Regions from separate parts of the Neobacillus sp. 114 genome, predicted to be linked through region 2. Evidence: riboswitches for the same ligand, from Rfam matches in the RefSeq annotation. Region 2 holds a riboswitch; each other region holds the start of a gene.
What was found. A riboswitch is a leader RNA that binds a small molecule or an ion and turns the genes downstream of it on or off. The one in region 2 is predicted to bind S-adenosylmethionine.
Positions count from the first base shown of each region.

Region 1: linked by a shared signal. The riboswitch ahead of QNN06_RS26010 (methionine biosynthesis PLP-dependent protein) and the one ahead of QNN06_RS16170 (5-methyltetrahydropteroyltriglutamate--homocysteine S-methyltransferase) in region 2 are both predicted to bind S-adenosylmethionine.
Region 3: linked by a shared signal. The riboswitch ahead of QNN06_RS07440 (methionine ABC transporter ATP-binding protein) and the one ahead of QNN06_RS16170 (5-methyltetrahydropteroyltriglutamate--homocysteine S-methyltransferase) in region 2 are both predicted to bind S-adenosylmethionine.

Region 1 is NZ_CP126144.1:5,287,411-5,291,633, forward strand. It holds gene QNN06_RS26000 (DsbA family protein) at 1-387, opposite strand, end outside; gene QNN06_RS26005 (lactonase family protein) at 598-1,656, shown strand; SAM riboswitch class I at 1,798-1,912, shown strand; gene QNN06_RS26010 (methionine biosynthesis PLP-dependent protein) at 1,995-3,107, shown strand; gene metC (cystathionine beta-lyase) at 3,107-4,223, shown strand, end outside.
Region 2 is NZ_CP126144.1:3,304,813-3,309,035, forward strand. It holds gene QNN06_RS16150 (LLM class flavin-dependent oxidoreductase) at 1-359, shown strand, start outside; gene QNN06_RS16155 (SE1832 family protein) at 422-616, opposite strand; gene QNN06_RS16160 (aldolase catalytic domain-containing protein) at 752-1,711, opposite strand; gene QNN06_RS16165 (hypothetical protein) at 1,881-2,084, opposite strand; SAM riboswitch class I at 2,360-2,458, shown strand; gene QNN06_RS16170 (5-methyltetrahydropteroyltriglutamate--homocysteine S-methyltransferase) at 2,540-3,667, shown strand.
Region 3 is NZ_CP126144.1:1,505,786-1,510,008, reverse strand. It holds gene QNN06_RS07450 (MetQ/NlpA family ABC transporter substrate-binding protein) at 1-159, opposite strand, end outside; gene QNN06_RS07445 (methionine ABC transporter permease) at 182-853, opposite strand; gene QNN06_RS07440 (methionine ABC transporter ATP-binding protein) at 843-1,856, opposite strand; SAM riboswitch class I at 1,954-2,057, opposite strand; gene QNN06_RS07435 (NAD(P)/FAD-dependent oxidoreductase) at 2,254-3,369, opposite strand; gene QNN06_RS07430 (vWA domain-containing protein) at 3,451-4,047, opposite strand; gene QNN06_RS07425 (hypothetical protein) at 4,172-4,223, shown strand, end outside.

The DNA.
Region 1 (4,223 bases), 2.0 Mb from region 2:
ATCGTTTCCAAGTTCAGCATAAACAGATTCCGCAAATTTGGCCGAACGCTCAGAATCGACGTTTATAAAGGAATCATTAAAGAAGTAGAATTTAGCCTTTCCCGTATCGACCAGTTCCTTTTCAATAAACGGAACAGCGGATGCAGAAAACTCCTTACAATACGGACATTTATAATCCCCAAATTCAATGATAGATACTGGAGCGGATTCCTTACCCAAAAATGGCTGATGGCTGTAGTCAATCTCATTTGATTTAACTGCTTCTTTATCCTTGGAGTGGTTGCCTAAAAAAATAAGTGCCAAAACCCCAACGGCAATTAAGCCGACTACCCAAAAAATAAACTTTGAGGATGAATTCTTTGTATTTGCTTTTTTATTATTTGCCATGATCAGACTCCTTCAAAAAACTATTATTTATGAGATAAATTTATTTTCCCAGATAGTTTTAATATTACTTATCTATTGTAATAAATCAAATAATTGATTCCGACTTTATAGGTGTTGTTGACACTTACAGTTATTAAAGTTGTTATTTTTTATAACTTTCAACTAAAATTGATAAAATAAGTTAGATTATGAATATAAAGGAGCACGAATATGACGAATAACAACAGCTATATGGGTTATATCGGTACCTATACAAAGGGAGACAGCAAAGGAATCTACTCCTTTACCTTAAATACTGGGGAAGGGAAGATTGAAAATGTGAAAGTGGCAGCGGAGCTAGAAAACCCTACATACTTAACGATTAGCAATGATAATCGTTTTCTTTATTCTGTGGGGAAAGAGGGGGAAGTTGGCGGCATTGCGGCATTTTCAATTAATGATAACGGGGAGCTGACAGCTATAAACCGGCAAATGACGCCAGGTTCACCGCCTTGCCACGTTAGTGTGGACAGCCAGCGGAATTACGTCTTTACCACCAATTATCATAAAGGTACTGTCGAGTCTCACCTTGTTAACGGGGAAGACGGATCTGTTCAGCCTACGGCTTCAAGTATAAAACATGAAGGCCGAGGGCCGGACCCAAGGCAGGAAAAAGCCCATACCCATTATGCCGGGCTTACCCCTGATGAAAAATACTTAGCGGTTGTCGAATTGGGAACTGATGCGCTGATCACCTATAAGGTCGACGACGACGGAACCCTTACAAAAGTGAAACTATTGCCATTAAAAGCAGGAAGCGGACCTCGGCATTTGACATTTCATCCAAACGGGAAACTTGCCTATTTAATGACTGAGTTCAGCTCTGAGGTAATTGTGCTCACCTATCATCCGGAAAATGGCCATTTTACTGAAAAGCAATATATTTCTACTCTTCCAGAGGACTTTAAAGAGAATAACCAGGGAAGCGCGATCCATATCTCTTCCGATGGCCGCTTTGTGTACGCAGGAAACCGCGGGCATAACAGTATTGCTGTTTTCAGTGTTAATGGAGAGACAGGTGAGTTAACGTTTATTGAGCATACGTCTACTGAAGGGGATTGGCCGAGGGATTTTGAACTGGATCCTTCCGAGAAGTTTATTGTTGCTTCTAATCAGGAATCGGGGAATCTTGTGCTTTTTGCGAGGGATGAAATATCTGGTCGATTAACACTGATTCAGTCGGATATAATAGTGCCTCAACCAGTATGTGTGAAGTTTCTCCATGTTTAAACAATAGTCACCAGGATTAATGGAGAACCAGCAAAGGATATGAAGCGCTTACATCGTGAAACTTACTCAAAATCCTTAGAAATCCATTGACACCATTCATTTAGTGTAGTAAATTTTATAAATAATCTAAATATTAATATGTTCTTATCAAGAGAGGTTGAGGGAAGGGCCCGGTGACACCTCAGCAACCTTCAATGTCTTTAACATTGAAACGGTGCTAAGTCCTGCAAATTGTTACTAATTTGCGAGATAAGAAGAGTGACAGATGTGTTGTACATGCAAAGGTCTTCTTCTTATAGAAGGCCTTTTTTTAATATCAAAAAGGAGTGTAGACAAAAATGTATAAAATCGATACGAAACTAGCGCAAATTGGGAACCGCAGTGAAACTACAACAGGAACCGTTAATCCCCCAGTATATTTTTCAACTGCATTCCGCCACGAGGGGATTGGACAATCAACAGGATTTGATTATATTCGAACTGGAAATCCGACACGCCAGTTGCTTGAGAAAACCATCGCCGATTTAGAAGGCGGAGATCAAGGCTTTGCCTGCAGCTCAGGAATGGGGGCAATTTTAACGATTCTTTCCTTATTTCAGTCTGGTGATGAATGGCTGGTTAGCGAGGATTTATATGGCGGAACCTACCGTTTGCTGGAAAAAGGATTTCAAAAGTGGGGCTTGAAAAGCCAATATGTCAATACCTGTTTTCCGGAAGAAGTTGAAAAGAGCATAACTCCACAGACGAAAGCTATCTTCTTGGAGACTCCAACCAATCCGCTAATGCAGGAGGCAGATATTGCAGCAGTGGCAAAAATTGCAAAGGAACATAGCATATTATTAATAGTGGACAACACCTTCTACACCCCGCTACTACAGCAGCCGATTGCACTTGGTGCAGACATTGTCATGCATAGTGCGACGAAATACCTTGGAGGACATAACGATGTTCTTGCCGGACTCATTGTTGCTAAAGGCAAGGAGCTTTGTGAAGCATTAGCTTTCCATCATAATGGTGCAGGCGCCGTTTTAAGCCCATTCGATTCCTGGCTGTTAATGCGCGGTATGAAAACATTATCACTTCGCATGGAAAGACATGAGAAAAACGCTAAGGCGGTTGTCGAGTTCCTATCTAATAGTGATGCAGTAACAGATGTTCTTTACCCAGGACGAGGCGGGATGGTTTCGTTCCGTTTAAAAGATGAATCATGGGTAAATCCGTTTTTGCAAAACATAAATTTGATTTCATTTGCTGAAAGCCTTGGCGGAACCGAGAGCTTTATCACCTATCCGGCGACCCAAACCCACGCTGATATTCCCGAAGAAATTCGGATTGAAAAAGGCGTCTGCAACCGCTTGTTGCGTTTTTCCGTAGGAATTGAAGATGCAGAGGATATCATTTTTGACCTAGAGCAGGCTCTTGCAAAATTAGTTGAAGGAGTGAATGTGTGATGGAACACGAAGAATTTAGTTTTGAAACGAGGCTTCTTCATAATCGTCATAAAATGGATGCACAAACAGGAGCCGTCAGTGTCCCGATCCAGCACGCATCTACCTTTCATCAGTTTGAAATTGACAGTTTTGGAAAATACGATTACGCCCGCAGCTTAAATCCAACGCGGGAAGCTCTTGAAGATATTATTGCAGAGCTCGAAGGCGGAATCCGTGGGTTTGCCTTCTCTTCAGGAATGGCTGCCATTTCCACCGCCTTCCTGTTACTTTCTTCCGGAGATCACGTTGTTATTACTGAGGATGTATACGGCGGAACCTATAGGATGGTCACTGAGGTCCTAACACGTTTCGGGATTGAACATACCTTTGTTGATATGACTGATTTTGATCAGGTTAAGCAAGCCATCAGGCCAAATACAAAAGCATTTTATGTAGAAACACCATCTAACCCATTATTGAAGGTGACTGATGTACAGGCCATCAGCCAGCTGGCAAAGGCACATAACGCCCTGACCTTTGTTGATAACACCTTCCTTACCCCTGCACTGCAAAAGCCGTTGGAGCTTGGCTCCGATGTGGTCCTTCACAGTGCCACCAAATTCTTATCTGGCCATAGTGACGTTGTCGCGGGTCTAGCGGTAGTTAAGGATGAAGCACTGGCAAAAAGGCTTTATTTTTTACAAAATTCGTTTGGCGCAGTACTTGGCGTACAAGACGCCTGGCTTGTGATGAGAGGCTTGAAAACTCTTCACGTCCGTCTTGAGCAGTCACAGAAAGCCGCTTTGCAAATCGCCAGATTCCTAGAGAATCACCCTCTAATCGAAAAAGTGTATTACCCAGCGCTCGAAAATCATCCGGAGAAGGAATTGCAGGAGAAGCAGGCAAGTGGCGCGGGTGCAGTTCTTTCATTTGAACTGGCTGACGAGGATGCCCTTAGGACCTTTGTTTCAAATGTAAAAATTCCTGTCTTCGCTGTCAGCCTTGGTGCTGTAGAATCCATTTTGTCGTATCCGGCAAAAATGTCCCATGCTGCCATGCCGCAAGCGGAAAGGGAAAAACGAGGAATTAAAAACAGTCTGTTGCGACTTTCAGTCGGACTTGAAAAACCTGAAGACT
Region 2 (4,223 bases):
ACAGTCAATCCCCTCATGTATTGTTAACTGTTTCAGTGGTTTGTGCGGAAACGACTGAAAAAGCAGAGGAAATCGCGTTGAGTAATTTTATTTGGGCATTGCAAAAGGAAAATGGCGAAGGTCTGTATGTGCCTTCTATCCAGGAAGCCAAGCAATACGAACTCAATGAAAAAGAACTAGAAAAACTAGCAGCGGTGAAAAAGAGAATGATCATCGGCAATCCACTGGAGGTAAAAAGGAAACTTGAGCAGTTACAAGCTTCATATAATGCGGATGAAATTATGATTTTAACGATTACTCATTCTCCGAAGGACCGCATTAAATCCTATAGACTTATCGCTGAAAAAGTACTTTTATAACTGTTTAATACGGGTCTATTGAAAAGAGACCATTATTTCGATGGTCTCTTGAAATGAAGTTATTATTTTTGTGTTTGCCCCGCTATTTGTCGTAATAATTGATTAAGAGAATTTAACTCCTCTTCAATTTCAGATAGTCGTTTTTCCAACGGTGCTATGTTTCCTTTTACATACTCTAATTTTTCTAGATTATGTTGCAACTGTAAGTATTCGTCTTTCAACTCTAAAATTTTATACTCAATCTGTTTTTTATCCATTATCGGTTTCACTCTCCATAAGTCTTAAATCTTCTTTCTATGATTACAAATCCGATGTATTTTCGCTACTAATCTGCCCAGTTGCTTTAGTCCCTAAAAAAAGAACCGCCCGCAGGCGGCTGTAGATTTAATTAACTACCTAGTTGTAGTTGCTAAAGTTGCTTCAGGTGTTGTTACCTTGTCATAGAAGTCAACGAATTTGTCACGCTCATCACTATTTCGATAAGCCATTGCCACCCGCGGATGCTCATTAAGGACACCAGAGATCATATAAGGAATGATATAGCCCCATTCCCATTTTTCTCTCATTTCTAACATGTGCTTTTCGATTACACCAAGTAACGGTTTAAGTTCATAGCTGGGTTTTTTTATGTAGCTGACAAGAAGCTCTGTATTGCAGTTCCCTGCCGCCCGTCCCATGCCGTAAACAGATGAATCCAGGAAGGTAACTCCATTTTGATGTGCAGTCAATGTATTGGCAAATGCTAACTGCAAATTGTTATGTGTATGAATACCAAGCTGCTTGTTAGGGAGCATAGCTTGAAACTTTTTCACTTGATGCGCAATATCTGCCGGATCTAAACTTCCAAAAGAGTCAACAATATACACAACATCTACTGGACTTTCTTTGACCATTTCCATGGCTTCAATAAGCTTCTGTTCAGGCACACTGGACAAAGCCATAATATTGAGTGAAGTCTCATATCCTAAATCATGGAACATTTGGACAAGCTCCAGCCCTTTGTCCACTTCACGGATATAGCAGGCTACCCGGATCATGTCCAACACACTTTGCTCGCGAGGCAGGATATCGTTGGGATCGACACGACCAATATCTACGAGAGCAGATAGCTTCGTGAACTTTTTCTCAGGAATGATTTCTTTCAGAAATTGATCATCTAGAAATCTCCATGGATTAGGCTCAGTTGCATTCAGTAGCTTTGCGGAGTTTTTATAGCCAATCTCCATATACTCAACGCCGGCCGCACTTAGTCCATTATATAAATCCTGGACAAATTCGACACTGAAATCCCAATTGTTAACTAAACCCCCATCACGGATCGTACAATCTAGTATTTTGCTGCGATGTTCCATAATTTTAAATTCCCCCTGTGGTTATGCTCATTAGTTATATAATTATAATTATAATTTGAATATATATACCATGTTCCTTTTATTGGTGTCAAACTTACATTTCAACACTTCCGGAAATATTTGATAATATTAGTTACAGCATTTCTATATTAATATTCCTATTATTTTTTCACTTGGCCCCAATATTTTGACGCCGCATCTGTCTATTTCTTTGTAATTCACTTTGTTTCCATATGTATTTTTGCATATATACCCGTAGCACGTCATTCATTGACTTACCATTCTTTTCAACAGCATCTAAAAAACCTTGTAATATCTTTTCTGGTATTTCAAAATTTACTTCTACATTTTTGTTTCTTAGTTCCTGACACATTAATATACCTCCTGACAGACCGATATATCCATTTTTCCTGGGTAGTCACAAAGGGATGAATATTTAGAATATTTTATAAAAACTATCATATCAGTTGAAAACGCGTACATTTTCATATACTTTTCGACAAATTACGACATGATTTTAGAATCCATAATGCAGCGGGATTTCCTCATGCATCATTGAGGCATGAGAACCGTCCCCGTGCATCAGATTTTTGTTGACAGAAAATCAGAACAGGTGTATCTTTACTGTTAATTAAATATTTTTGAATATTCTTATCAAGAGAGGTGGAGGGACTGGCCCTTTGAAGCCTCGGCAGCAGACACGTTAGTACTGTGCCAATTCCAGAAGCGAGTGCTTGAAGATAAGAAGAGATTTGTAATGTCTATTACCCCCTCTTCTTATTTATGAGAAGAGGGTTTTTTAGTACACCGAGAAAGAAGGAATAATTAATGACAACGACACTAGTTAAAACTCCATTTAAAGCTGACCATGTAGGGAGTTTCCTTAGAACAGAACCAATTAAAGAAGCAAGAAAGGCTTTTGCAAATGGGGAGATTAATGCAGCTGCCCTGAAGGTTGTTGAGGATCAAGAAATTGAGAAATTGGTTCAAAACCAAATTGAGGCAGGCTTAAAATCCATCACAGACGGTGAGTTTAGACGTTCGTGGTGGCACCTGGACTTCTTGGCAGGTTTGGAAGGTGTAGAGTTCTTTGAAAATGAATATATCAGCAACTTCAAGGGTGCTCAAACGAGAAATAGCGCTATTAAAGTAGTGGGCAAAGTCGACTTTAATGATCATTATATGCTGGAGCATTTCAAGTTTTTAAAGCAGGCAGTTGAAAAGTATGGCGATGGCAGTCAAGTGGCGAAGTTCTCGATCCCTAGCCCGAACATGTTGTTTACGAGAATTCAGGGCGATGAGTACTACAATGGCAACAGTGAGCAGTTTTTCAAAGATACCGTAGCTGCTTATCAAAAAGCCATCCAGGCTTTCTATGATGCTGGCTGCCGTTACTTGCAATTAGACGACACATCTTGGATTGATTTTGTTTCAGAAGAGCGGATCAATGCAGTGGTTGAAAAAGTTGGCTTGGATGTACATGAAATCATTAAAACCAGAGTAAGTGCAATCAATGAAACCATTGCCAATAAGCCGGAAGATTTGACAATTACCATGCATATTTGCCGCGGCAACTTCAGATCTACCTACATCACAAGCGGCGGGTACGATCAAATTTCCGATGCCATTTTCGCTGAGCTAAATGTGGACGGGCTATTCTTAGAGTATGATGATCAACGTTCTGGTGACTTCGAACCTTTAAAAGGCTTCAAGCGTCCTAACCTAACCGTTGTACTAGGATTATTTACATCTAAATTCCCAGAGCTTGAGGATCCAGAATCCATTAAAGCGAGAATTAAAGAAGCTAGTCAATTCATTCCATTGGAAAACTTGGCAGTTAGCCCTCAATGCGGTTTTGCCAGCACGGAAGAAGGAAACATTTTAACTGAAGAAGAACAATGGAATAAGATTAAACATGTTGTAAATATTGCTAAGGATGTTTGGGGAACCATTTAAACCCTATCTGAAAGGCCGCCTTCCATTTGGATTATGGAAGGCGGCCTTTTTTTGATTGGCTGTTTTTGTAAACAATGTGTCTCTAAGATACCATCTGAATTAGGAAATTTACCCAAACACTTGGGTGCCTATTGGTTGCCCTTGCCAACCATTTTGTTCGGTTTCAGTCATCCATACCCTTTATTGGTTACCGTACCACCGTATTTTTTTTCAGTTTCGGTCACCCATACCCTTTATTGGTTACCGGATTGTCTCATTTTTTGGGGGGGGCGGTCACCCATACGCTTTATTGGTTACCGTACCAACATATTTTTTTCGGTTTCGGTCACCCATACCCTTTATTGGTTACCGTACCAACATATTTTTTTCGGTTTCGGTCACCCATACCCTTTATTGGTTACCGTACCAACGTATTTTTTTCGGTTTCGGTCACCCATACCCTTTATTGGTTACCGTACCAACGTATTTTTTTCGGTTTCGGTCACCCATACCCTTTATTGGTTACCGTGCCAACGTATTTTTTTCGGTTTCGGTCACCCATACCCTTTATTGGTTA
Region 3 (4,223 bases), 1.8 Mb from region 2:
TACCATGTCGCTATATGGGCCGGCGGTCGCGCCTATTTTAATATCTTTTGATTCTGCTGCTTTTTCCTTGCCGCTAGCTGCTTTTTCTTCGGAGTTTCCGCAAGCTGCCAACGCGAATACTACGCATAGTAATATAATGCTTGTTAACCATTTTTTCATTGTAATTTTCCCCTTTTCCTGTTTATCTTTTATCTACAACTTTGGCGATGTAATCGCCAAGAAGCTGAATGACCTGAACTAAAATAATTAAGATTAAAACTGTTGAAATCATGATGGTATTGTCGTACCGGTAATAACCGAAGCGAATCGCCAAGTCTCCAATACCGCCGCCGCCGACTGTTCCGGCCATGGCGGAAAATCCTACTAAACTTATTAATGTTAAGGTTACACCTGAGATGATTCCGGATCTTGCTTCAAGTAATAGGACATCTTTGATAATCATCCAAGGTGTTGCCCCAGCAGCAATGGCCGCTTCGATTACGCCTTTATCGATTTCTCTTAGAGCATTTTCTACGATTCTTGCGAAAAAAGGAATTGCCGCTACTGATAATGAAACACTAGCTGCAGTTGGACCGATGGTTGTGCTGACAAGTAAGTTCGTTAGTGGGAGCAATGCCACCAACAATATAATGAAAGGAATCGACCGGACCATGTTGACGACAAAACCCAAGATATTTTGGACCATACGATTTTCTAGAAATAATCCTTTGTCGGTTATGTAAAGCAGGATCCCAACAGGAAGTCCGATAACTGTTGAAACAACCAACGAGATAGCAATCATATAGATGGTTTGAAAAAATGCTTTATTGATATCCGGAATAAGCTCCATTAGATGTGCAAAATCAAAGCCCATTGCGTAACACCTCCACTTGTGCGGCCCGGTTTTCAATGTATTGAAGGGCTTTTTCGATTTCTTGTTTTTGTCCTTTTAGCTCCATAATAAATATGCCAAGCGGTAATTCTTGAATATATTCAATAGATCCATGTAGGAAATTACCCTTAAGGTTAAATTGTTGAAGGGTATCAGAAATGACTCCTTCTCCAGCAACCTTCCCTCTAAAAGTAACCTTAACGATTGGCCCTTCACAGCCATTTAAAATTACTTCTGGGATTTCAAGGGTTACGACACTCTCAATAAATTCTTTGGTGAGTGCTGCCTGTGGATTAGCAAAAATATCGTATACTGAACCATCTTCTATGACTTTTCCATCCTGCATAATCGCCATACGGCTGCAGATTTCTTTAACAACATCCATCTCGTGCGTGATTAAAACGATAGTGATGTTGAGTTCTTTATTGATTTTTTTCAGCAGATTGAGTATCGACTTTGTTGTCGTAGGGTCAAGTGCTGATGTTGCTTCGTCACATAAAAGCACCTTCGGATTATTTGCAAGAGCCCTTGCAATACCGACCCGCTGTTTTTGACCGCCACTTAGCTGTGACGGATAGACATCACGCTTATCGGAAAGACCAACCATTTTGAGTAGTTCCTCTACTCTCTGCTTTACCTGGTCTTTAGGGTAGTTCGCTGCCTTTAAAGAGAAAGAAATATTTTCATAGACTGTTTTTTGGCTGATTAGGTAAAAGTGTTGAAAAATCATGCCTATTTTTAAACGTGAAGATCGTAATTGCTCGCCTTTTAGGGATGTCAGGTCAGTGCCATCGACCGTTATACTGCCAGAGGTTGGCCGCTCTAAAAGATTGATACAACGAAGCAGCGAGCTTTTTCCAGCACCGGAATAGCCAACAATGCCAAAGATTTCGCCTTCTTTTACGGTGAGTGAAACGTTATCCACACCTTTTACTTCACCTTTTTTTGTTTTGTAAACTTTAGTAAGGTTTTTTATTTCAATCATACTGATTACCTCATTTTTCCGATATCTAAACTAGACTTTATACCCAAATAAAAAGCCCCTTTCATTCTGAAAGGAGCATCGAAATAAACATCTCGGTAGCTTATCTTTCAGAATGAAATCATTCTGCAGGAATTGGCACCTTCCCAATCGGGGGTTGCCGGACGTCATCGGGCCATGTCCCTCGGTCGCTCTGGATAAGAAAATTAAATTAACAAATAATTAAGTTATATTAAGATACTACAAATCTATTCTTATTTTGTCAATCATCTAAATTATAATGCAATTTATCCGACAGCGTTTTCAATATTGCCATATCAACATATTATTTAAAAAAATAATTTTTTTATTAGACTAGAAAAGAGCTTTTCGCATGAAAAGCTCTTTGTATTATTTAACATTACGTTAATGCACCAGCAACACTATAGTTAATTAAATCAATCTCCGTCTGTTTATCAAGTGCTAATTTAGCTAGTTCAGCTCCTAGATAAGGTCCGCTAGTTAGCCCGGAAGAACCTAGGCCATTTGCCACTAACATCCCTTCAAAACTAGGCAATCCACCTATTATGGGAAGAAAACCTGGTGTAAAAGGCCTGAAACCTACCCTAGTTTCCAAAATTGTTCCACCGGCAAGACCTGGTGCAATCGCTAAAGCTTTATTTAAGATTTCTTGGACTCCTCCAGCCGTTACTCGATTATCAAATCCTGCATCATTTTCGTGTGTAGCTCCTATTACTACACGACCATCTGCAAATGAGAGTATATATTGGTCAGATGGCGGCATGACAACCGGCCATGAGTTAGTATCCATGTCTGACAACTGTAAATGAATTATTTGCGCCTTTTGTGGCCTTACCAAAAATTCAACTCCCAGTGGTCCCAAAAGTTCTTTTGCCCATGCTCCTGCTGTGACGATAACTTGATCAGCAAAAAATAATTTTTCAGACACTTTAACCCCTTGGACTTTATTATCGTTACTAATTAATGAGGCATCCCCTTTAATAACTTGGGCCCCATGCTTTACTGCAGCGTTTACAAGTGCATTACGTAAAGCACGGCCATTTACACGTGCCCCGCCACTAACATAAACTGCACCAAATTCCTCGGACAAAGCTGGAAACAGTCGATTCGTTTCGGTTGGAGACAAGATAGTAATCTCACCTATTTCAGGAGCATCCTCCCGGCGGACTCGCGCACGTTCCGCCATTTGTTCTAACTTTTTAGTATCAGAATGAATACTTAATGCCCCAACTCCTTTATAACCCGTATCTTTTTCCCCATCTGCTTCTAACTGTGTAATTAATTCTGGGTAATACCGCGCCCCGCCTTTAACCAACTGATACCAAGCTTTATTACGTCGTTGGGACAACCATGGGCAAACAATCCCTGCAGCTGCGTCAGTGGCTTGCCCATGGTCTTGCCGGTCCACTATGATAACTTCTGCCCCCCATTTGGCAAGGTGATAAGCAGTGGATGCCCCGAGTATTCCTGCACCAATTACAATTACCTTTTGCATAACTCACCTCAAAACAAAAACTCAGTCGTATAGACTGAGCAAAATAGATACTATATATTTTACAACAAATACACTACTGCTTTAAAGTTTCCTTGTGCGCAGCCTTCTCTCCATTACTTGCTCACACACCATATTATACATAACCTCAACACCTTTTTCAGATGCCTCAAAGTTAAAGGCATTTTCAACGTCTATTCCTAAGCTATCCGCTTCCTTCGCAGCATCTATGTTTGCTCCTAAAAAGATAAACTCCCAATTGTATTTCTCCTGCTGATGTCTTAATAGCTCTTTCACTTTTTCATAGGTGAATTCAGAGCTTGCATTCTCCATTCCGTCAGTCGTGATAACAAATATCACCTTGCCAGGCCGCTTATTCTCATCTTTTTTGGATAATCGATATCCTACATCTAGAATTGTTTTCCCCACTGCATCCAACAATGCTGTCATACCTCTTACATAGTAATCCTGATCCGTAAGTTTAGCCTTCTTTGCCTCAATTCCATTCCAAAGTATTTCATATTGGTCATCAAATAACACGGCTGTAACCAACGTGTCACCCTTTAGCTTCCTCTGTTTTTCAATAAACCCGTTAAATCCGCCAATTGTGTCACTTTCAAGTCCTGCCATTGACCCGCTACGGTCAAGCAGGAAAATAATTTCAGTCAAATTCGTGTTCATCTCTATCATCCTTTCCATATTGTTTATAAAATAATAATAGAAATTTTCATTTGAAAATTGGTCGCCTTGAAAGCGACATTTCAAGGGAGAGAGAAATATGCTGAATAAACAACTATTAATTTAATTGCAGGAATATGTTGAAAGAAACTTAAACTTCCTTACTTACTCAATGATGG